Regions from separate parts of the Lysinibacillus sp. NPDC094403 genome, predicted to be linked through region 3. Evidence: riboswitches for the same ligand, from Rfam matches in the RefSeq annotation. Region 3 holds a riboswitch; each other region holds the start of a gene.
What was found. A riboswitch is a leader RNA that binds a small molecule or an ion and turns the genes downstream of it on or off. The one in region 3 is predicted to bind cobalamin.
Positions count from the first base shown of each region.

Region 1: linked by a shared signal. The riboswitch ahead of ACQKMV_RS09760 (glutaredoxin family protein) and the one ahead of ACQKMV_RS18280 ((2Fe-2S) ferredoxin domain-containing protein) in region 3 are both predicted to bind cobalamin.
Region 2: linked by a shared signal. The riboswitch ahead of ACQKMV_RS12480 (ABC transporter substrate-binding protein) and the one ahead of ACQKMV_RS18280 ((2Fe-2S) ferredoxin domain-containing protein) in region 3 are both predicted to bind cobalamin.

Region 1 is NZ_JBNNTL010000004.1:251,140-258,482, reverse strand. Features, by position in the region: gene ACQKMV_RS09775 (GntR family transcriptional regulator) at 1-130, shown strand, start outside; gene ACQKMV_RS09770 (Lsa family ABC-F type ribosomal protection protein) at 626-2,104, shown strand; gene ACQKMV_RS09765 (hypothetical protein) at 2,557-2,769, shown strand; cobalamin riboswitch at 3,629-3,806, shown strand; gene ACQKMV_RS09760 (glutaredoxin family protein) at 3,926-4,150, shown strand; gene nrdI (class Ib ribonucleoside-diphosphate reductase assembly flavoprotein NrdI) at 4,147-4,506, shown strand; gene nrdE (class 1b ribonucleoside-diphosphate reductase subunit alpha) at 4,503-6,596, shown strand; gene nrdF (class 1b ribonucleoside-diphosphate reductase subunit beta) at 6,584-7,343, shown strand, end outside.
Region 2 is NZ_JBNNTL010000007.1:939-8,281, forward strand. Features, by position in the region: gene ACQKMV_RS12465 (S66 family peptidase) at 1-582, opposite strand, end outside; gene ACQKMV_RS12470 (S9 family peptidase) at 756-2,744, opposite strand; gene ACQKMV_RS12475 (precorrin-3B methylase) at 3,065-3,754, opposite strand; gene ACQKMV_RS12480 (ABC transporter substrate-binding protein) at 3,809-4,810, opposite strand; cobalamin riboswitch at 4,981-5,168, opposite strand; gene ACQKMV_RS12485 (GTP-binding protein) at 5,349-7,289, shown strand.
Region 3 is NZ_JBNNTL010000014.1:96,800-104,142, reverse strand. Features, by position in the region: gene ACQKMV_RS18285 (energy-coupling factor ABC transporter permease) at 1-502, opposite strand, end outside; cobalamin riboswitch at 822-1,006, opposite strand; cobalamin riboswitch at 1,362-1,548, shown strand; gene ACQKMV_RS18280 ((2Fe-2S) ferredoxin domain-containing protein) at 1,687-2,058, shown strand; gene cobJ (precorrin-3B C(17)-methyltransferase) at 2,063-3,733, shown strand; gene ACQKMV_RS18270 (sirohydrochlorin chelatase) at 3,748-4,662, shown strand; gene cobK (precorrin-6A reductase) at 4,659-5,420, shown strand; gene ACQKMV_RS18260 (precorrin-8X methylmutase) at 5,433-6,092, shown strand; gene ACQKMV_RS18255 (cobalt-precorrin-5B (C(1))-methyltransferase) at 6,092-7,225, shown strand; gene cbiE (precorrin-6y C5,15-methyltransferase (decarboxylating) subunit CbiE) at 7,182-7,343, shown strand, end outside.

The DNA of each region.
Region 1 (7,343 bases), on a different contig from region 3:
GGGTGACCTTCAACAAATTTCTATAAAGGTTGAACAAATAATATGTGAAGCTTATGTTTTAGGTATTAGCGAACAGCAACTACAGAAGATGTTTCATGAGAATTTGCGAAAATATTTTATTGAACGCTAGGGGAGAAAGGAACAGAAGCCATCTCTTACTAATTTGAGGTGAGGATGATATTGAATTGTATTCCATAAAAAAATTTGTTAATATTTAAATACAATTATGAGAGGACTGATGGATGGAAATGATTAACTAATCTATGTTTTTATTTGAAATGAATAACTTCAAACTACAAAATATAGGGTTAGTCTGTCCATTTTTATAAATCAGTTTACATTTTATTTGTCATGACTCCAATGGCAAATAAGAACTTATGTAATATAAGTGAAAGACTAAACCTTCCAATTACAAATTGGGAGGATTTTTTATTCTCTCATAAAAATTTTCAATCAAATCAATAAAGGAGAGAGAAATGAGCGAATCAGACACTATTGTTACGCATGTAATACTCCGTATAAGTCGCTAATATCCATCAAACTTATACGGAGAAATTTAGAATAGATGGATGTGCCGACTTTGTATAAAAAGTAAAAAGTGTTGATATACAAAGGAGGAATTATCATGTCAATGATAAAAGTTCAAGATTTAACGTTTTCTTATCCAGGTAGCTTTGACAATATTTTTGAAGGTGTAAACTTTCAAATAGATACGGATTGGAAACTTGGGTTTATTGGTAGAAATGGACGAGGTAAAACAACTTTTTTTAATTTATTATTAGGGAATTATGAGTATAGCGGGAAAATCATTTCTTCTGTAGAATTTAATTATTTTCCTTATCCCGTTTCGGATAAAAATAAGTATACTTATGAAATCTTTGAAGAAATTTGTCCTCAAGCAGAAGATTGGGAATATCTTCGTGAAATATCCTATCTAAATGTCGATGCCGAGGTAATGTACCGACCATTTAAAACATTATCAAATGGAGAACAAACAAAGGTGTTGCTTGCTGCACTTTTTTTGACAGAGGGTCAATTTCTATTAATTGATGAGCCGACCAATCATCTGGACACTGATGCACGAAAGATGGTCTCTGATTATCTAAGGAAGAAGAAAGGGTTTATATTAATTTCACATGATAGAACCTTTTTAGATGGATGTGTTGACCATATTTTATCTATAAATAGGGCAAATATTGAAGTTCAAAGTGGTAACTATTCTTCTTGGAAGTTAAATTTTGATAGACAGCAGGAACATGAAGAGGCAACAAATCAGCGTCTACAAAAAGACATTGGGAGATTAACACAGTCTTCAAAGCGTTCAGCAGGTTGGTCTAATCAAGTGGAAGCTTCCAAAAATGGGACAACGAATTCGGGTTCTAAGTTGGATAAAGGTTTTGTAGGACATAAAGCGGCAAAGATGATGAAGAGAGCAAAGAACATTCAATCAAGGCAACAAAAAGCTATTGAGGAAAAGTCAAAACTGCTAAAAAATGTGGAAAAGACGGAGTCATTAAAATTAAAACCATTGGAATATCAGTCAAATGAATTAATTGTTTTGGCGGATGTGTCTGTTAAGTATGATGACCAAATAGTGAATAAGCCCATTAGCTTTAAAGTTGAACAAGGTGACCGAATTGTACTTGATGGAAAGAATGGGAGCGGAAAAAGTAGTATCCTAAAACTAATTCTAGGAAATCCGATCCAGCATACAGGCACAATGAATGTAGGTTCAGGCCTCATTATTTCCTATGTCCAACAAGATACTTCTCATTTAAAGGGACTGTTATCGGACTTTATTGCAGAGCATGAGATCGATGAAACGTTATTTAAATCCATCCTACGTAAGATGGATTTTGATCGAATTCAATTTGAGAAAGATATAGCTCATTATTCCGGCGGACAAAAGAAAAAATTGCTTATAGCCAAAAGTTTATGTGAAAAAGCTCATTTATATATTTGGGACGAACCGTTAAATTTTATTGATATTTATTCGCGCATGCAGATTGAAGAGCTTATTCAAAGATTTAATCCAACAATGGTTTTTGTTGAGCATGATCAGGCATTTCAACAAACAATTGCAACAAAAACTATATCTCTGTAGTTAAATATGAAGAACTGAAGGTATAATTAGTAAATCTGCTCATTAAACTATATGATGCTTTAGTTGACGAACGTTGCTAAAATAATCAAACCTTTTATGAAGACCTAAAAATAAATATCTGCTAGAGAAGAATCCATTTTGATTAATCTTTTTTCAAAATGGATTCTTTTATTTTTCGTATAAAATGGGTTTAGCGATGTATTTTTAATCAAACTTTAAAGCATACTAGAAGTCATCATGACCATACTCATTGCAACGATAATAGAAATAATTAGAATGACCGACAAAAGCTCTATGAGGGCATAAATCAAACTGTTAAAAACACCACTAATGGACGAAGTTAGTACCGTTACACATTACACCAACCAGTATAGCGGCAATAGTTTGCTTTGCGAAAACATGAAATCATAATGGAAAGATGTTTTTTTATGAACTAAATAGGAGTGAACTAGATGACGTCACATTCAATCTCGTATTATGAGAATCAGTTAAGACAGCAAATTATGAACAGCCTATATAATGAAAATTTTATTTCATTGCAAAATTATGTAAAAAAGTTAATTCGAGATAATACGGATCATAATAAGAATATTACTTATGCCTATTTGAATATAAAACGTGAGCTGGTAGGGTCAATAAGTAATAATGAAGATCAGACTTTATAAAGTGATTATAGATGAAAAAAATATAAAAGAAGTGAACATTTAAATGGAATGCAAAATGAAACAACTTGGCATTTGACTATAGAATGACATTGCTTATTAAAGTAGAGAAAATGCCTGGATTAGAAATGTTTTTTCTAATATGTTATAAATAGAAAATTGAATAATTAGAGGATCCAGAAGTTAATAGTTTCTTTTGTAATTCAATAAATGGTAAAGTAAAAGAAGTCTATGATAGTTTTAGGGACTATCATAGAGAAAATAATCTTTTAACTGCGCTAAATTATATTAACTATTTTCAAAATATAATCCTCAATTTAAAGTAAATTCAGCTCCTGAATTTTTTAAGGAATTATTCTATTTGTAGGTAATATGTACGGTAAAATTCATTTAAAAATTGAAGTGGTAAAACAGTCTATTATTCTTTGGAATATGGACTGTTTTAATGTAAGGAGTTCAAATAATAACTTTGTATCTACGATTGATCTAATTGTTGATTACGACTTAATAGATGGAACTTTAAGGTTTTATTAGACTGTTACAATACATTTGATTCACCTCAGAAATTAATTTTTACATAAGTGTTACATTAAATTAGAGTTCTTAATTAGATGGAATGAGATAATCCTGATTGATAAACAAGATACTGCATTTAGGTAAATGTAAAATAAGCAATAAATTTAACTTCATATTTTTTAGAAATTTTTTAAATAAGTCGTCTAGTGCAGCTAATTATTTGTTAAGATCGTATTTTGAGAGTGTGAAAGAAAATATTGAAAAATCTCATATTAAAGAAGTTTCTAATCTAGATTTACTTTTTATTTGAAGGATGGTACACTTAGTTCTATTGAACAACAATATATTGTGTTCGTTTTATAAAGGTACTACTATATGTAGTTTAATAGAGAAGTTCGGTGCAATACCGACGCTGTCCCCGCAACTGTGAAGCTGACGATGATATAAGCCACTGTGCATTCGCATGGGAAGGAAATCAGAGAATGAAGCAAAGCCAGGAGACCTGCCTATATAAAACAAATTGATCATTTCTTCGGGGATTAAGAGATGGGAACGTATGTGTTTTTTTGGTATTTTAACGTTTCCATTTAGGCTATCTCTCTCGAAGGGATAGCTTTTTTATTTTATGAAAAGAGGGATATATATGAAACTTTATACGAAAACAATCTGTCCAAAATGCCTTTGGGTAAAATCTGAACTACAACGTGTAGGACTTGAAGCAGAAATTGTAAACATTGATCACGATGAACAAGCTAAGCAAACAATTATTGACGCAGGTTTTTTAAGTGTGCCTGTTTTAGAAAGTAATGAAACATTTATAGGAGATGTTAAGGAGATTGTTTCTCATATAGAGATGATTGCAATATGATTGTTTATGCTAGTCGTACAGGCAATGTCCGGAATGTTGTTTCTAAATTAACAGCGGAATCTATTGAACTCTCTGATGGGTTAGTGTTGAATGAGCCCTACCTTTTAATCACCTACACAGATGGTTTAGGTGATGTCCCTTCAAAAGTGTCATGTTTTTTAGAAAACAACAGGAAATTTTGTAAGGGTGTAGTTGCCAGTGGCAATAGTAATTTCGGGCATAATGTTTTTGGAGCTGCCGGTGAGAAAATTGCTGCAACTTATCATGTGCCCTTAGTGCGGAAACTAGATTTAAGAGGCAATCAAGCAGATTATGAAGCAATACAAACGTTTTATGAAACGAGGGTAATGGGATGAAAACATATTTAAAGCTTAATAATGACGTACTGAATCGTTATAGTACAACTGGTCTACTAGAGTTAGAAAAGGATCGTGAAGCAACGCGCCGCTATTTTTTAGAATATGTCAACGTGCGTTTGCGTTACTTTATTGATATCGAGGAAAAAATCCGCTATTTAGTCGAAGAGGGCTACTATGAGAAAGCATTTATCGATATGTACGAGATGGAATTTATTAAAAAACTGTACAAGAAAGCATATGATTATAATTTCCGTTTTCCATCTTTTATGAGTGCGAGCAAGTTTTACGATAGTTATGCAATGAAAAGTCGTGACGGGGAAGAAATTTTAGAAAAATATGAGGATCGTATTGTCATTATTGCTTTATATTTAGCACAAGGGGATACCGTTTTAGCAGAGCGTTCTATTGAAGCGATGATGGAAGCATATCAGCCTGCAACGCCAACAGCATTAAATAGTGGGAAGAAAGCCCGTGGCGAATTAGTAAGCTGCTTTAAATTATCAATGGATGACTCCATGAATAGTATTGCCGAAAATATTGGTTATTGTTTGGAGCTATCACGTCTTGGTGGTGGAGTTGGGGTAAACTTAACGGATTTACGCCCTTTAGGTGATCCAATTAAAGAGATACTAAATCGTGCAAGTGGTGTAATCCCAGTAGCGAAGCTGTTGGAAAACTCTTTCAGTTATTCAAATCAACTAGGACAACGAAATGGCTCGGGCGTTGTCTACCTAAATATTTTCCATGCAGACATAGAAAATTTCATTTCATCAAAAAAACCAAATGCTGATGATAAAATTCGCCTCGCAACACTGTCAACAGGAATTATTATACCAAGTATTTTCTTCGATCTTATGAAACGTGATAAAGATATTGTATTGTTTAGTCCATACGATATTTTTAAAGAATATGGCAGACGCATGTCTGAAATTTCAATATCAGATATGTACTATGAACTTCTAGATAATCCGAATATCCGTAAAATTAAACGTTTGAATGCACGTAAACTCTATACAGAGGTAAAAAAAGCGCAATTTGAATCGGGCTATCCGTTTGAAATTTTTGATGATAATGTCAATAAAGTGCATCCGCTCAAAAATATCGGTCGTGTAAAAATGTCAAATTTATGTACAGAAATCTTGCAAGTTCAAGAAACAAGTATCATTACTAACCAAGATGAACCGAATGAATATGGGTTAGATGTATCGTGTAACTTAGGGTCAATTGATATCCATGCAGCAAGTAAAGTAAATGATTTCGAAACATTAATCGATACAGCCATGCACTTATTAACAAATGTATCGCAAATGACGTACATTAAGAATGTACCATCTGTTGCAAAAGCAAATAAATTAATGCATTCAGTAGGGCTTGGTTGCATGAATCTTCATGGTCATCTTGTTACTGAGGGTATCATGTACGGCTCAAAGGAATCTATTGATTTTATGGATCGCTTTATGGAAGCGATGAACTTTTATTCACTCAAATCATCAATGGAGATGGCTAAAGCAAAAGCTGAAACTTTCTACCGATTTGAGGATAGTGATTACGCTTCAGGTAGCTATTTTGATCAATATGTAAATAAAAGTGAAGAGGAACTATCGCCTGTTGTGTTAAAAGCACTTGGAAATATTCCAATCATTACGAAAAAGATGTGGGAAGTTTTAAAGCAAGATGTTATGCAATATGGTTTATTCCATTCATATCGTTTGGCTATTGCACCAACTGGTAGTATTTCTTATATTCGTAGTTGTACTGCTTCTATATCTCCATGTACAGAGCGTGTAGAGGTTCGTGATTATGCAGATAGTAGAACAATTTATCCAATGCCTCATTTAACAAATGAGAACAGTCATTTATACGCAGAGGCATACGATATTGATCCTTATGACTTAATTGATTTATACGCAGCTTCTCAAAAACACGTTGACCAAGGTATTTCGATGACGCTTTATGTGACTGACAATTGGACAACAGAGCAATTGGCTAAGGTATACATTTATGCATGGGTAAAGGGAATTAAGTCCGTTTACTATGTTCGTCAACGATTACAAAGCTTAGAGGAGTGTGTAGCATGTCAAATATAATTTATGAGGCAGTCAATTGGAATAAGGCAACGAGTGAACTTGCACAAATATTTTGGGATCAACAATGGAAGCAAATTTGGTTTCCTGAAGAAATTGCAGTAAGTAAAGATATCAAACAGTGGAAAAGTTTTGAACATCAAGATACGTATAAAAAAGTATTTGCAGGATTAACTTTACTTGATACCGTTCAGACAAATATAGGGATGAATCGTGTTGCTGCTTATACAAATGATTTACAAGAGAAGGCTGTACTAACCGTTTTTGATGCATTTGAAGCGATACATGCCAAATCCTATTCTTATATATTCACTACCCTTTGTACAAACGAAGAAATAGATGAGCTATTTGAATGGGTAAAGAAAAATGAATTTCTACAATATAAGGCAAATAAAATTGCGGATATTTATAACGGTATTGAAGAAGGCGATTCAGAGAGTTTATGGAAAGCGATGTTCTCGTCCGTTATGCTCGAATCTTTCCTTTTCTATTCAGGCTTTTTCTACCCACTGTACTTAGGAGGACAAGGTTTCCTACGAAACAGTGCAGAAATTATTTCACTTATTTTACGCGACGAATCAATCCATGGTGTAGCAGTTGGATTTTTTGCTCAAAATCTATTTAAGCAATTTTCAAAAGAAAAACAAGAAGAGTTACAATTATGGGGTTATGAATTGTTGCTGGATTTATATCAGAATGAAATGAATTATACTGATGATATCTATGCGGAAACAGGATTATCTCCTGAAG
Region 2 (7,343 bases), on a different contig from region 3:
TGACACAGTATTCCAATAGGTTTGTTCTGTTAAATTAAAAACACAAGGAGAAGGAGAATTGTGTTGCCATTCTTTTTGATATTTAGCTGATGAATGTTGAAGGACTGATTCTCCAATTTTTGTCGATAATACAGACTGCCACATTGCAGTGGTGTCATCTGAATATTCCCCTCTTAAATCTACAAGATTTGTACCATGAGCAGTAGCTATACCTGTTTTTAATGTGATTGCTAATAATAATGCACTGATATCTGAATAACCTAATACCCATTTATTTTTTATATTTTCAAAATCAATTTTTTCAAGTATTTCAATTAACAGTTCTCCACCCCATGGAGGAATAATGATATTTATATTATCATCACTCATCATTTCATTAAACTCATCTGCACGTTTTTCGGCAGGTGCGGATTTGGCTTTTTCTTGAGTCCAAACCGTATCACCACAAATGATTTTAAATCCTTTCGATTTCAGACGCTCACATGATTGTTTAAACATATCCTGAAACTCAACTTGTACCCCAGATGAAGGTGCTGTGACTCCTATGGTTGCATCTTTTTCTAAAAACGGGTATTTAATCATATGTATCCCCCTTAATTTTTACATTATTACACCAAATGATTCCACTTAAACTAGACTGCACCGTAAGTTGAAGAGCAACAATCTTTACGAAAACAGCCTTTGTTAAACAAGGCATGTAAAAATACTAGATGGCCAAAGAAATATTTTCACTTCTTTGGCCACCAATATTTCTCTTATAGATATTCCACAAACCAATCCCTAATATATTCTAATCTATTGATTCTTAACGTTGGTTTTCCGCTTCTAGAAAGTTCATGATTAGATTCAGGGAAGCGAACAAATTTTGTTTCTTTTTTACGATGTTTTAAGGCGATAAATAATTGCTCTGCCTGCTCAATCGGACAGCGATAGTCTTTTTCGCTGTGTAAAATTAACAGTGGCGTCTCCACATTGTCTACATATTTCAGGGGCGAATGATTCCATAGCTTCTCTATATCGTCTAGTCCCGCTTGGATTTGCCAGTCATTGAAGTAGTAGCCGATATCACTTACACCGTAAAAGCTAATCCAGTTAGAAATGCAACGTTGCGTAACAGCGGCTTTAAAGCGATTTGTATGACCGACAATCCAGTTTGTCATGAAGCCCCCATAGCTCCCACCTGTAACGCCGAGACGGTTTTTGTCAATGAAATCATAATGCTTCAATGCATAATCAACAGCGGCCATTAGATCATTATAATCATTGCCACCATAATCACCACGAACCGCATCAACAAATTTTTGACCGTATCCATGGCTTCCACGAGGATTCGTATAGAGAACTGCATAACCTTGAGCAGCAAGGATTTGGAATTCGTTAAAATAGGAGTTGGCATACATAGCGTGCGGACCACCATGAATTTCAAGAATAAGTGGATACTTTTTCCCTTCCTCATAGCCAATAGGTTTCATCATCCAGCCGCTTACTTTCCAGCCATCTGCCCCTACATATTCAATTGCTTCTGGAACAGATAATTCTCTCGTCTTTAAAAATTCTTCATTTACTTTCGTAAGCTGTTCTTTTTCACCAGTATTTAAATTTACGTAAAAAAGATCGCCAGGATTTGTAGTAGTGCTGATTGCAACTACCGCTCTATCATTTTTATGATCAAGTGAAAAACCATAGACATACTGATCATCATTAATAGCCGGATATAATTCGCCAGATAGATTGCCAAAATAAATAGCTGTATTTCCGTGATCAGTTACTTGGAAGTAAAAGCTTTTATTATCCTCCAACCATTGGACGCGCGGAGCAACAACACCTTGAAGGAAATCACCGACAACAAAATCACCAACAGGAGCGTCAAATTCACTCGTTACACATGTCGTATTGTTATTTTCCAAATCATATATCCAGAGCTTTGCTTGTGTTGCATTTTCAAATTCTCTTTCATTTCCAACATAAGATACGTAGCGGCTATTCGGTGACCATGATGTTTGGTAAAACACCCCTGTTCCTTCTGTTAGCTTGCGACCATGTTTCGTTTCTAAATCTAATAAGTAGATATCACATATGAATGAAAAGTCTTGATCCTCTGTTAAGTCCGCAATGTAAGAAAGATATTTACCGTTTGGAGACCATGTACCAAGCTGTAAATTATGTTTCCCTTCCGTAACTAGCTCTAATTCACCAGATTCCAGGTTGACGATGGCAATTTGAGAAAATTGCTCCATATCAATAAACCCAGCAACATCTGATTTATATTTCATCTTTTCTACTTCAAGTGGTTTTAGTTCTTTGTCTTCTTTCTTATCATTTTCAGCTTTATCATAAATGCTATCATTTTTTCCTAACTTTACTGAGAAAGCTATATTCTTACCACATGGAGACCAAGTAGGCGATGTCGCACCGTTTTTACAATTAGTAAGTTGTTTCGCTTCCCCACCTGCTTTAGAAAGCACAAAAATTTGTGGCTTGCCATGTCTCGTTGATACAAATGCGATTTTACTGCCATCTGGAGACCAAACAGGTGAATTCGTTTTATCTTCACCAAATGTCCATTGTTGTGAATTTTTTTCATTTAAGTTTATGTAAAATAAATTAGACACGTAGTCCTTTTTCTTCTCATCAATACGAGTCTCTACATACACAACTTCTGTTCCGTCAGGTGATACTTGTGGATCTGACACGGATTTTAATTGGTATAGATCTTCTGGTTTTATCCCTTGTTTCGATGTCATATTTTATATCCCCTTTGTGCTGAAATTTCATTACTTTGTAGAATATTTCGACGCCCTAAGTATTATTCCTGCTTTTAAAGAAGAAATTGTTTTTTTATCCCAGAGAGGATTTTACAATAGTATGTAGTACAATTAAAAAACCGTAGCTGCTTCGCAATAATTACGAAGAGCTACGGATAGAATTTATTTCAAGATTGATTCTGGGATAAGTGGTTGTTCACCCATTTGAGTAACGACATAAGCATTTTATCGGGTAGAACAAGATGCGGATGAAGCAGCTCGTCGGACGCTCCCAGGTAAGTACTCAGTCGGTACGCAAATCACACTCCCGTTTTGATGGTCTTACTTTTTAACATTTCCCAATAATCCTCAGAATTTGTTCTGCGATAAAATTTATAAAAAGGTTCATTCGGACGTGCATGTTCCTTATAGAGCTCAATGATTTGCTTTAAAAAATCTTCAATATGCTCCACTCCTACCCTTTTTGCAAACAGAGTCCCGGCTTGTGCATTCGGACCCATTGGCACTGCCCCTAAATAGACATCAAAGCTATCCTTTTGGTAGACAAGCCCAATATCATCATAAACCGCATTATAACAGGCAGAGGCACAGCCATTTACATTTAAACGTAATCTTGTTGGGACAGTTAACCCTTCTAATGAATGATATAGCTGTTCAGTAATTGGGGCTGCCTCCATCTTATCACCATCGCAAAAATCACAAGCCTTCATAGCCACACTTGACCCTTGCTTTGCCACATACAGACCAGCGTCTTGTAGCTCTTTAGTTGCATCTGTTACATCTACTGTTGGAATTGATAATATTATACTGTAAGATGCGGAGTATTTGATTGCACCAGTTTCCCCTACAACCTTTGCAATTGTTTGAAATTGTGCCGGAGAATAATGCTTATTAATAATACCTGGGCTTACGGCAAGACGAGTAAAATCTCCATTATTGTTTAGTTTTGCAAATGTTTTGTCGGGTATATTTTTACGAAATGCATTCATAAATAATTCTCCTTATGAAAAGAGAGCTAGCAAAACGCTAGCCCCATATTTTTTCTAGTTTTCAAAGTTATCCGGATAGAAGCCTTTTGCCAAAATTTGAATAGCCTCTGCAGCACGAACCCCTTCTGACGCAGCAGAAAGCGGTAAGATCACAAAGCGTTCTTTTTTTACAGCTTCCGTTTCTTTTAAAGCTGGATCATTTTTTAAGAAATTAATTTTTTCTTCCGCCGTTGTTTCTCCGTAATCAACGACAACAATAACTTCTGGATTTCGTTCTACTACATCCTCTTTTGACACCGTAGTCCATCCTGATTCCACATCACCAAAAATATTTTTACCGCCAGCAATAGTTACAAGCTCATTCATGAAGTTTTGGCCAGCGGTAAAGACATCTTTATCACCACTGTCAAACACTAAAACACGTAGTTCTTTTTCATTTTGCGGTAATTTCGCACGGACAGCATCTACATCTTTTGTCATTTGCTTAATTAATGCTTCTCCACGATCCTCAACGCGGAAAATTTTTGCGATATTTCGAATATCTGTGAAAATATCTTCTAAAGTTGGTTTCGTCATATTTGAGGCAGTATGTAAATAACTGTGAATCCCTAATGCCTCAAGCTCTTCCTGTGTACCAACACCTTTCTCTCCAAAGGCGCTTTTCCAACCACCGTATAAAAAGTCTGCTCCTGCATCAATTACTTGCTCCTTAGAAGGATACTTTTCAGCTATTACAGGCACTTTATCGTAGGCAGCTTGCAGGGGCTCATAAATTTTATCATCTAAGTATGCCGTCCCTACCATTGAATTTTCTAAACCTAAAGCCAGCATAATTTCTGTTACGTGTTGATTTAAGCTAATCGCTTTTTTAGGTGCTTCCTTATATACTTGTGTTGTTCCATTATTTTCAATTGTTACTTCTGTCGTTTCAGCTTGTGATGGCTCAACCTTCTCACCTTTTGCTGCAGATTCTGGTTTGTCCTTTGAGTTACACGCGCCTAGTACAGCGATCAATGCTATAGCAAAGACAAACCACAGGTGTTTCCATTTCTTCATGTCCTCTTCTCCTTTGTTGTTAAATATATAGAAAGAAATCAATAGACTTCTTTACTACCAAGTTCGGTTTTAGAAAAGGGCATAAAAAAAAACCCCTTGTTTCCAAGAGGTTAGCATAGTGAAAGAAAGGTTCTTCAACCTGTTCACTATCCCCATCCTCGTGGTTTAAGTAAAAAAAATACTAATTGGCAGGTATCCTGGCTTAGGTTCATCATCTATACCCCTTCCCATAGCGTTGGCTACAGTGGCATCTCGTATAGACTCCCCATTTACAGTTGCGGGACAGCATCGGATTTGCACCGATTTCCCTTTTAAGCAAATGACAAAGATCATTTGCACCAATAGGTCGTTTTTATTTTGTTGTAAATGATATTGAAAGATTAGTAGATTCAGAATCTCATGAAAATATTAAAAAATATAATCATAAATATATTAACACTATTCAGACATAAATACTAACTATTTTTATACGAAATATTTTTCAATCCAATTCTGTTACAATGTTGATAAATGAATTAATAGAAACGAGGATTTTTTTATGCATGTAACAATTGGAGTACTCGCTCACGTTGACGCAGGAAAAACAACATTTTCTGAGCAGTTACTATTTCATACAAACAGTATTCAAGCCCGCGGGCGAGTAGATCACCAGGACACATTTCTAGATAATCATGAATTAGAGCGTCAGCGAGGCATTACAATTTTTGCGGAGCAAGGTCGCATGACGATTGGAAACGATACATATACGTTAATCGATACACCAGGACACGTCGATTTCTCCCCAGAGATGGAGCGTGCCATTCGAGTTATGGATTATGCCATTATTATTGTTAGTGCGGTTGAAGGAATACAAGGTCATACTGAAACAGTGTGGCAACTTTTACGCCAATATCACGTCCCAACCTTTTTCTTTATCAATAAAATTGACCGTGAAGGGGCAGATGTTAAAGCCGTTATGGCACAGCTTCATAAGGATTGCTCTGAGGATGTACTACTCGTAGATGAACCGCTCCGTTCCGACTATGTTCCTTATTCGATGATGGAATGGCTTGCCGAACGTGATGAGCAGCTTTTAGATGCTTTTCTTAATGAGACATTGGATAGCTCTAGCTGCCTTTCTCATTTACAAACGATGATTAAACAGGAAAAGGCCTTTTTGTGTTTTACTGGCTCTGCCTTAAAAGATATTGGGATAAAGGAATTCCTAGCACAGCTTCCCCTACTTACAAAGACACATTTTCATAACGATGCCCCGTTCCAAGGTGAGGTGTTTAAAATTCGTCATGATGGACATCAACGTTTAACTTTTTTAAAGGCATTGCAGGGAACGTTGCATGTGCGTGATGAATTTTCATTTGGAAATGTAACAGAAAAAGTGACTGAAATTCGGCAATACAATGGCAGTCGTTATGAAACAGCTCAAGAGGTCGAAGCTGGGGAAATTTTCACAGTTAAAGGGCTTAGTGAAGCCAACATTGGAAATATCATTGGCAATTCCGGTAACCCGCAGCCCTATGAATTAGTACCTACATTACAAGCGAAAGTACAATATGAGGGCGATCAGCATATAAAAGAAGTTTTAAAGATTTTCCGCACACTCGAAGCAGAAGAACCATCATTACGTGTACTATGGCAAGAAAAATTCCAAGAAATTCATGTTCATATTATGGGTGTCATCCAACTCGAGGTTCTTATTGACGTGCTTAACAAACGCTTCTCGCTAGATATCTCATTTAGCGAACCACAGATTTTATATATGGAAACGATCACAACAACCGTGACAGGCTATGGTCATTTTGAGCCATTAAAGCATTATGCAGAAGTACATTTATTAATGGAGCCAAATACTCGCGGTACTGGTAATACATTTGTCAATGCATGTCACGCGGATGATTTATCTGTTGGGCATCAACGACTCATTGAAAAACATCTATTTGAGCGCGATCATCATGGGCTGTTAACCGGTTTTCCTGTGACAGATATTCGCTTCACTCTCTTAACGGGACGCGCACACATTAAACATACTGACGGTGGCGATTTCCGCGAGGCAACATTCCGTGCATTACGACAAGGGCTGGAGCAAGCAGAAAATGTATTACTAGAGCCCTATTACCGCTTTAAGCTCAAAGCGCCTAGTGATTTTATTGGTCGCATGATGACCGACATTCAGCAAGCTGCTGGTACATTTGACGCGCCAATCTTAACTGAAAATGATGCGATTTTAACTGGCCGAGCCCCTGTCGCAACATTTATGAGCTACAGTACAACCTTTGCCGCCTACACCAATGGTAAGGGCGTACTTTCTCTACAATTTGATGGTTATGATATGTGTCACAATACAGAAGACATTATTGCGCAAATTGGCTACGATAAGAACGCCGACCCTGAATATACATCTTCTAGCATTTTTTGTGCAAAAGGCAAGGGCTACTCCGTTCCATGGCATGAAGCAGAGGAAGCTATGCATTGTATTAAGTAAATTTAAAAACAGGACATGATTTGTTATATATCATTGTCCTGTTTTTTATGTTTC
Region 3 (7,343 bases):
CTAAGAATACGGCTACTGAAAATGATAACCCCATTTTTTGAGAGCCCTTAAAAACATAATAAGCAATAATAGGACCAGCAATTGCCATAGAAAAGGCATTAGCACCTAAAGTTGTAAGTCCACCATGAGCTAAAAGTAAAGCTTGGAATAATAATACGATTGTCCCGATAACACTCATCGCTAATGGTCCAAAAAGAACTGTCCCAAGCCCAACTCCTGTTGGGTGTGAGCAACTTCCTGTTACAGAAGGGATTTTTAAAGCTGATAGCACAAAGGCAAAGGCACCCGAAAGACCTAATATCATTTTTGTTTCAGGATTTTCATCAATGGTTTTTCGAATAGAACGTAATCCTAAAATAATAAATGGAATTGATACGACCCACCAAAAAATTGCCCATTCGATTGGCAAAAAGCCCTCCATAATATGCATCGCAAATGCACGATCTGGCACGAATAAAAATGCCAATAAGAAATAACTAAGCTTCCAACCTGAGAATTTCAAAAATCTCTCCTCCTCACATTAAAATTTTTCGAATTAGTATGCGATCGATACAATTTCGCCTTGGCGTAATTGCGTCCGGATTTTGAATTGTGCAAGCACAATTCATTCCTTTCAAAATCCGTGACATCCGCCGGAGGCTTTTTTTCATTCATTAGGTGTTTTGGTCCGGCTGGAACCATATCTGTACTCATCTACTACCTTGAGATGGAGTCTCTTCTAAATGAAAAAAAAGCACTTCTCCGTTTGTGGAAAAGTGCATAGCTAAAAAAGCAAATAAGTTCTAATCTGCTAAGCCGCACACCCATCCTCGTAGGTTGAAACGATCACATATTTTTCGGCAGGTCTCCTGGCTTTAGTTCAACGTTTTATAGGCCTTCCCATCCTTTGGACAGTGACATAATCTATAAAACTCCCTAGTACAGTGGCGGGACCGCGCCGGATTTAAACCGGCTTCCCTTTTAAGCGAAATGCTGAACAATTCGCACCGAAAAAGATGAAGTTGTGAGATTTCACGACAAAGTGTAACATGATGTTCCATAAATATGCTATACTTTTTGTGAAAAAATTTTTAATTTAGTCTCTATGTCGAAAATTCGGATAAATAGAAAAGGAATGTCACATTTTTCTAAAAATAATTAATAAAAATGTCACAAATTAAGAAAGAAATATTGAAATTTTAAAAAAATAAGCTATGATAGAAACAGTTTTATCAAAATCAATTATGCCACGGCATAATTGCGTCCGGAATCGGCTTTGTGCTTGCATAAAGAACTCCTTTCCGATTTTGTGACATCCGCCGGAGGCTTTAACTTCTTTCAGCGGATGTTTGGATACTTGCTGAAAGAAGTTAAAACTAAATTCATATAAAACGTCCATAAGTGCTTGAATATTTTCAAGATAATAGGGAATTCGGTGAAAATCCGATACAGCCCCCGCTACTGTAATAGCTGATGAAATCGCAAAGGCCACCATTTATAAAAAATGGGAAGGTGCGAAAGTAAAAGGAAGCTTAAGTCAGGAAACCTGCTTATGTGATGCTGCATGCAAACTTTTCGGAGGGAGAAGTTGAAGCGAAAGCGAGTACTCTTATATATTCGTTTTTATTTGGCTTCTACTAAACCTTTACTCTTCGTCTAGAGTAAAGGTTTTTCTTTTTCCTAAAAGCAAATGAGGGGAGAACGATTATGACAACATGGAATTTAGAGGGGATGAAAACGCATCTCTTTATTTGCAACGGTAGTAGCTGTATGAAAAAAGATGCAGAGGACATTACACAGGCAATCCGTGATGAAATACAATTGCTAGCACTTGATAAGGAAATACATACAACGAGGACCCGATGTAATGGCAGGTGTAAGGATGCTTGTGTTGTCATTGCTTATCCTCAAGGGAATTGGTATCGCGTGCCGACAACGGAGCATGCGAAGGCACTTGTGCAAGATCTAAATCATGAAGCGTTACATAATGAGCATGTCTTTACATTGCGTGAAGGTTCGTTACAACGTACAGCACAGACAACAGCCATTAAAGGTATTGAAAAGGTGAAAGAGGGGTAACAAAATGGCGCAAAAAGGTAAGATTTTCGTAGTTGGCTTTGGCCCTGGAGATTTTAAACATATTACGAATCGTGCTGTGGAGGCACTACAACAAAGTGATATGATCATAGGCTATAAAACTTATGTTGAACTTATTCAGGATTTAGTTAGCGCAAAGTCGATTATTAGTACTGGTATGACAGAGGAAGTTTCGCGAGCACAGGAAGCTGTGCGCCAAGCGGAGGCTGGAAGTATTGTATCTGTTATTTCCAGCGGTGATGCTGGTGTTTATGGAATGGCAGGATTAGTGTATGAGGTTTTAATCGAGCTAGGCTGGACGGAAGCAACTGGTGTCGAGGTAGAAATTGTTCCAGGTATTTCTGCTATTAATTCGTGTGCAAGTTTACTAGGTGCTCCGATTATGCATGACGCCTGTACCATTAGTTTAAGTGACCACTTAACGCCTTGGAATTTAATTGCAAAGCGAGTAGAAGCAGCAGCAATGGCGGATTTTGTTATTGCACTTTATAACCCAAAAAGTGGACGTCGTACGAGACAAATCGTTGAGGCACAACGAATTTTATTAGAATATCGTTCACCAGATACGCCGGTTGGACTTGTGAAAAGCGCATATCGTGACCGTCAGGAAATTACGATGACGACTTTAGCAGAAATGCTTGAACATGATATCGGCATGTTAACTACAGTTATTATCGGGAATTCAACAACATTCTTCTACGACAATAAAATGATTACGCCACGTGGTTATCAGCGCAAATATACACTTGGTGAAGAAAAACAACCGTTACGACCACATCAACGACTTAAGGAAGAAAATGAACCATGGGCGATGAATCAAGAAACAGGAGCAGCGCGTAATGATTTTGCGACAGATCCTAATGCCAATCGTATTAAGCCCAGTTTAGATATAACACCACAACCAAAGTCTAAAAAATCGTCACTTGAATTGGCGACAGCTGCTCTTGCAATGGTGAAGGGAACGAGCGCTGTGAAAGTAACACCTAAGCTCGTTCAACAAAAAATCGAATCTGTTTTTGAATTAGCTGTTAGTCCAGGAGTAGCCAATAAGTTTTTTACTCCTCAACAAATGATGACGTTAGCTGAGGTAGTTGGTGAGGAAGGAACGATGGAGTATACACCTGACCATCAAATTCATTTAAAAATTCCAACGTCTGAACCTGAAGAGATTACAGCAAAGCTTCGTGAAGTGGGCTTTTTACTAGCACCACTTGGTGACGTGTTATCGTTAAAGGCTTGTGACTTCTGTTATGGAGAAAAGTACGATTCGATTCCGTATGCTGAAGAGATTCAAGCAAAGCTTGGTGGTATGTCGTTACCGAAAACATTAAATATTGGCTTTAACGGCTGCGGTATGGCGTGTTATCGAGCGGTATTCGATGATATTGGAATTGTTTATCGTAAAAGTAAATTTGATGTTTTTATAGGTGCCAAGCCGGTTGGTCGTACAGCACATGCGGCCCAGCCAGTTGTGGAGGGGCTAGAGCCTGAACAGCTCATACCACTTATCACCGACATTATCGAAGAATATAAAGCAAATGCGCATCCAAATGAACGTTTGTTTAAATACTTCAAGCGTGTGAAAAAGATCCTACATTTTACGTATCAGGATATGTCTTCAAAAATAAAAGTAGAGCCAGCTCCATGCGGCGACTAGTGAGGAGTAATGAGATGAAAGCAATTTTATTTGTCGGCCACGGGAGCCGTTTAGCTGCAGGAAATGATGAGGTACGCACGTTTATCGAGCAAATGACACCTCGCATTGATGATAACTTTTTAGTAGAAACATGTTTTTTAGAGTTCGCTTCGCCAAATATTGAAGAAGGTATTACGAACTGTGTGAAAAAGGGTGCTACAGAGGTACATGTAATTCCGATTATTCTTCTTCATGCTGGACATTCAAAACTACATATTCCAGCAGAAATCGAACATGCACGTGAGCATTATCCAAATATAACGTTCACATACGGTCAAACAATCGGAATCCATGACGAAATATTCGCTATTTTAGAAGACCGTTTAGCAGAAATCGGCTTTAATGCTGAAGAAGAACATCAGGATACTGCCATTTTATTAATTGCAAGAGGCGGCAGTGACCCAGCTGCAAATGGTGATTTTTATAAAATTACACGCCTATTATGGGAAAAACTCCCGGTTCAGTATGTAGAAAGCGCTTTTATGGGTGTTACAGATCCACGTGTTGAAGAAGGAATTGAGCGCTGTGTGAAACTTGGTGCTAAAAAAATCATTATGCTACCGTACTTTTTATTCACAGGTATCCTAATGGAACGTATGAATGGTATGTGTAAGCAATTTAACGAAAAATATGCTGACTGTGATATTCAAATTGCCAACTATTTTGGCTATCATGAGCGTTTGCAAAATGTGCTATTAGAGCGTATTGAGCAAGCTGTAAATGGTACATCAACAGGTAAGCAAGATTTAGAAAATTATCGTGCTTATGCGGCAGTGCATGGACATGCGCATCATCATCACCATCACGATCATGACCATGACCACCATCACCACGAGCATGATCACGACCATGACCATCATCACCACCATGAAGAGGAGCCAGTGAAATGATTTTCATGTTAGCAGGGACGAGCGATGCTAGGAATCTAGCACTTGAAATACAGTCAGCAGGTTATGCTGTGACGGCTACGGTCGTTACTGAATCAGCCGCTTCAAGCCTTGCAGAAGTAGGCCTTCCTCATTTAGTCGGTCGATTAACGGCGGAGGAAATGGCGACGATTATCACAGAGCGAGGGTACCGTTTAGTTGTAGATGCCTCTCATCCATTTGCTGAAGAAGCTTCAAAAAATGCGATGGCGGCAGCTGAGCAAGCGAATGTTCCGTATATTCGCTATGAACGTGCACATGAGCATTATGCCCATTCACTAATTACGGTTGTGAAAGATTACCAGGAGGCAGCCCATTTAGCAGCGGAAAAACGTGGTGTCATTATGCTAACGACGGGCAGTAAAACGCTGGCGACTTTTACAAAGGTGTTACATGGTTTAGAAAATACACGAGTAATTGCGCGTATGCTTCCTCGACTCGATAATATGGAAAAATGCGAAGCACTTGGTGTGGCACAAAGAGATATTGTTGCCATACAGGGACCTTTTTCAAAGGAATTAAATGAAGCCCTCTTTCGTCAATATGATGTGACATTGATGATTACAAAAGAAAGCGGCAAGGTTGGCTCGGTGGATGAAAAGCTTGAGGCTGCCCTTGCATGTGGCATTGAAACAATTTTAATTGCAAGACCAAATATAAAATACGGACAGCAATATTCTACATTTGAAGATGTATTACAAGCTGTACAAAACACACTTTAGGAGGCAATACAAATGGACTTTAAAACAGATTTCAAACCATTAACAGTAGACCCAGATAAAATTTACGATTACAGTTTCTCTATTATTGCAGAGGAGATGGGCGAGCATAATTTCTCAGAGGATGAGTGGAAAGTAGTACGTCGCATCATTCATGCTTCTGCTGACTTTGAACTAGGACGTAGCGTAATTATTACACCAGGTGCGCTTGAAGCAGGGATTAAATCAATTCTTGCTGGTCGCCATGTCATTGCAGATGTGCAAATGATTGAAAGTGGTTCAGGGAAAAAACGCTTCCAAAAACATGGTGGCGATTTACACTGCTATATTGCAGATGAAGATGTGTCGATTGAAGCGAAAAAACAAAACACTACGCGTGCGATTATTTCTATGCAAAAGGCAGCTAAATTACATGAAGGCGGCATTTATGCAATCGGTAATGCACCGACAGCATTGCTGGAATTAATTCGTTTAATTAAAGAAGGCTTAGCGAAACCAGATTTAATTATCGGTATGCCAGTTGGCTTCGTTTCCGCTGCTGAGTCGAAGGAAGAGCTGTTAAAACTAGAAGGTATTCCGTATATTACAAATGTTGGTCGTAAAGGCGGTAGTACAGTGACGGTTGCCGCATTGAATGCTGTCTCACTTTTAGCGGATGAACAGGCGAAAAAATAATGGAGCGGAAGCCTAAAAAGGATCCCAAGGACATGCGTCACGGTTATACAACGGGATCCTGTGCGACTGCAGTAACGAAGGCCGCATTACTTGCCTTAATTACAAATGAAGAGCAAGAAACAAGTACCATTCATTTGCCGATTGGGCGAGATGCGACCTTTACGATAGAAAAGTGTACATTTCAGCATGATACTGTAAGCTGTGAAACGATTAAAGATGCTGGTGATGACCCGGACGCAACACATAAAGCACTCATTATCGGTACAGTAAGCTGGTCGGATATACCAGGCATTCATTTGGACGGTGGAATTGGTGTCGGGCGTGTAACAAAGCCCGGCTTACCAGTGCCTGTTGGAGAAGCAGCTATCAATCCAGTACCACGGAAGATGATTCATAGTACTGTACAAGGCGTACTTGATGAATTTCAAATTAAACGAGGCGTTAACATAGTTATTTCCGTCCCTAAAGGTGAGGAAATTGCTAAAAAAACGTTAAATGGGAGACTTGGTATTATTGGAGGCATCTCCATTTTAGGCACAAGGGGAACCGTCGTGCCTTTTTCGAGTTCCGCTTATATGGCTAGTATTGTCCAAGCAATTAGTGTTGCAAAAGAGGCTGGTTGTGAGCATTTAGTTGTTACGACTGGTGGCCGAAGTGAAAAGTATGCGATGGCACAGTACCCTCATTTGCCAGAGGAAGCGTTTATAGAAATGGGCGATTTTGTAGGCTTTACATTAAAACATTGTAAGCGACTTGGTATGAAGCAAGTATCACTTGTCGGTATGATGGGGAAATTCTCAAAGGTGGCACAAGGTGTCATGATGGTGCACTCCAAAAGTGCTCCAATTGATTTTAACTTTTTAGCCCAATTAGCGGTGGATATAGGTGCGGATGAAGAAACCGTTACAAACGTACGAGAGGCAAACACCGCTTCACAGGTCGGAGAAATTATGGCAGAAAAGGGCTATGATGCATTCTTCAACCACTTATGTGAAGCTTGCTGTTATTCATCATTACATCACATTAAGGGCGGTTTAACGCTTTCTACATCGATCTATTCGATGCAGGGACAATTATTAGGAAGGGCTGATGACATTGCATCGATCGATGAAATTGATTGGGATCGGGGATAACGGACAAGAAAGCTTGCTACCGCAATATGTGCAGTGGATTGAAGACTGTGAGGTACTTGTTGGTGGGGAGCGTGTTCTAGAATTTTTCCCGAACTTTACTGGTGAAAAAATTTTGATT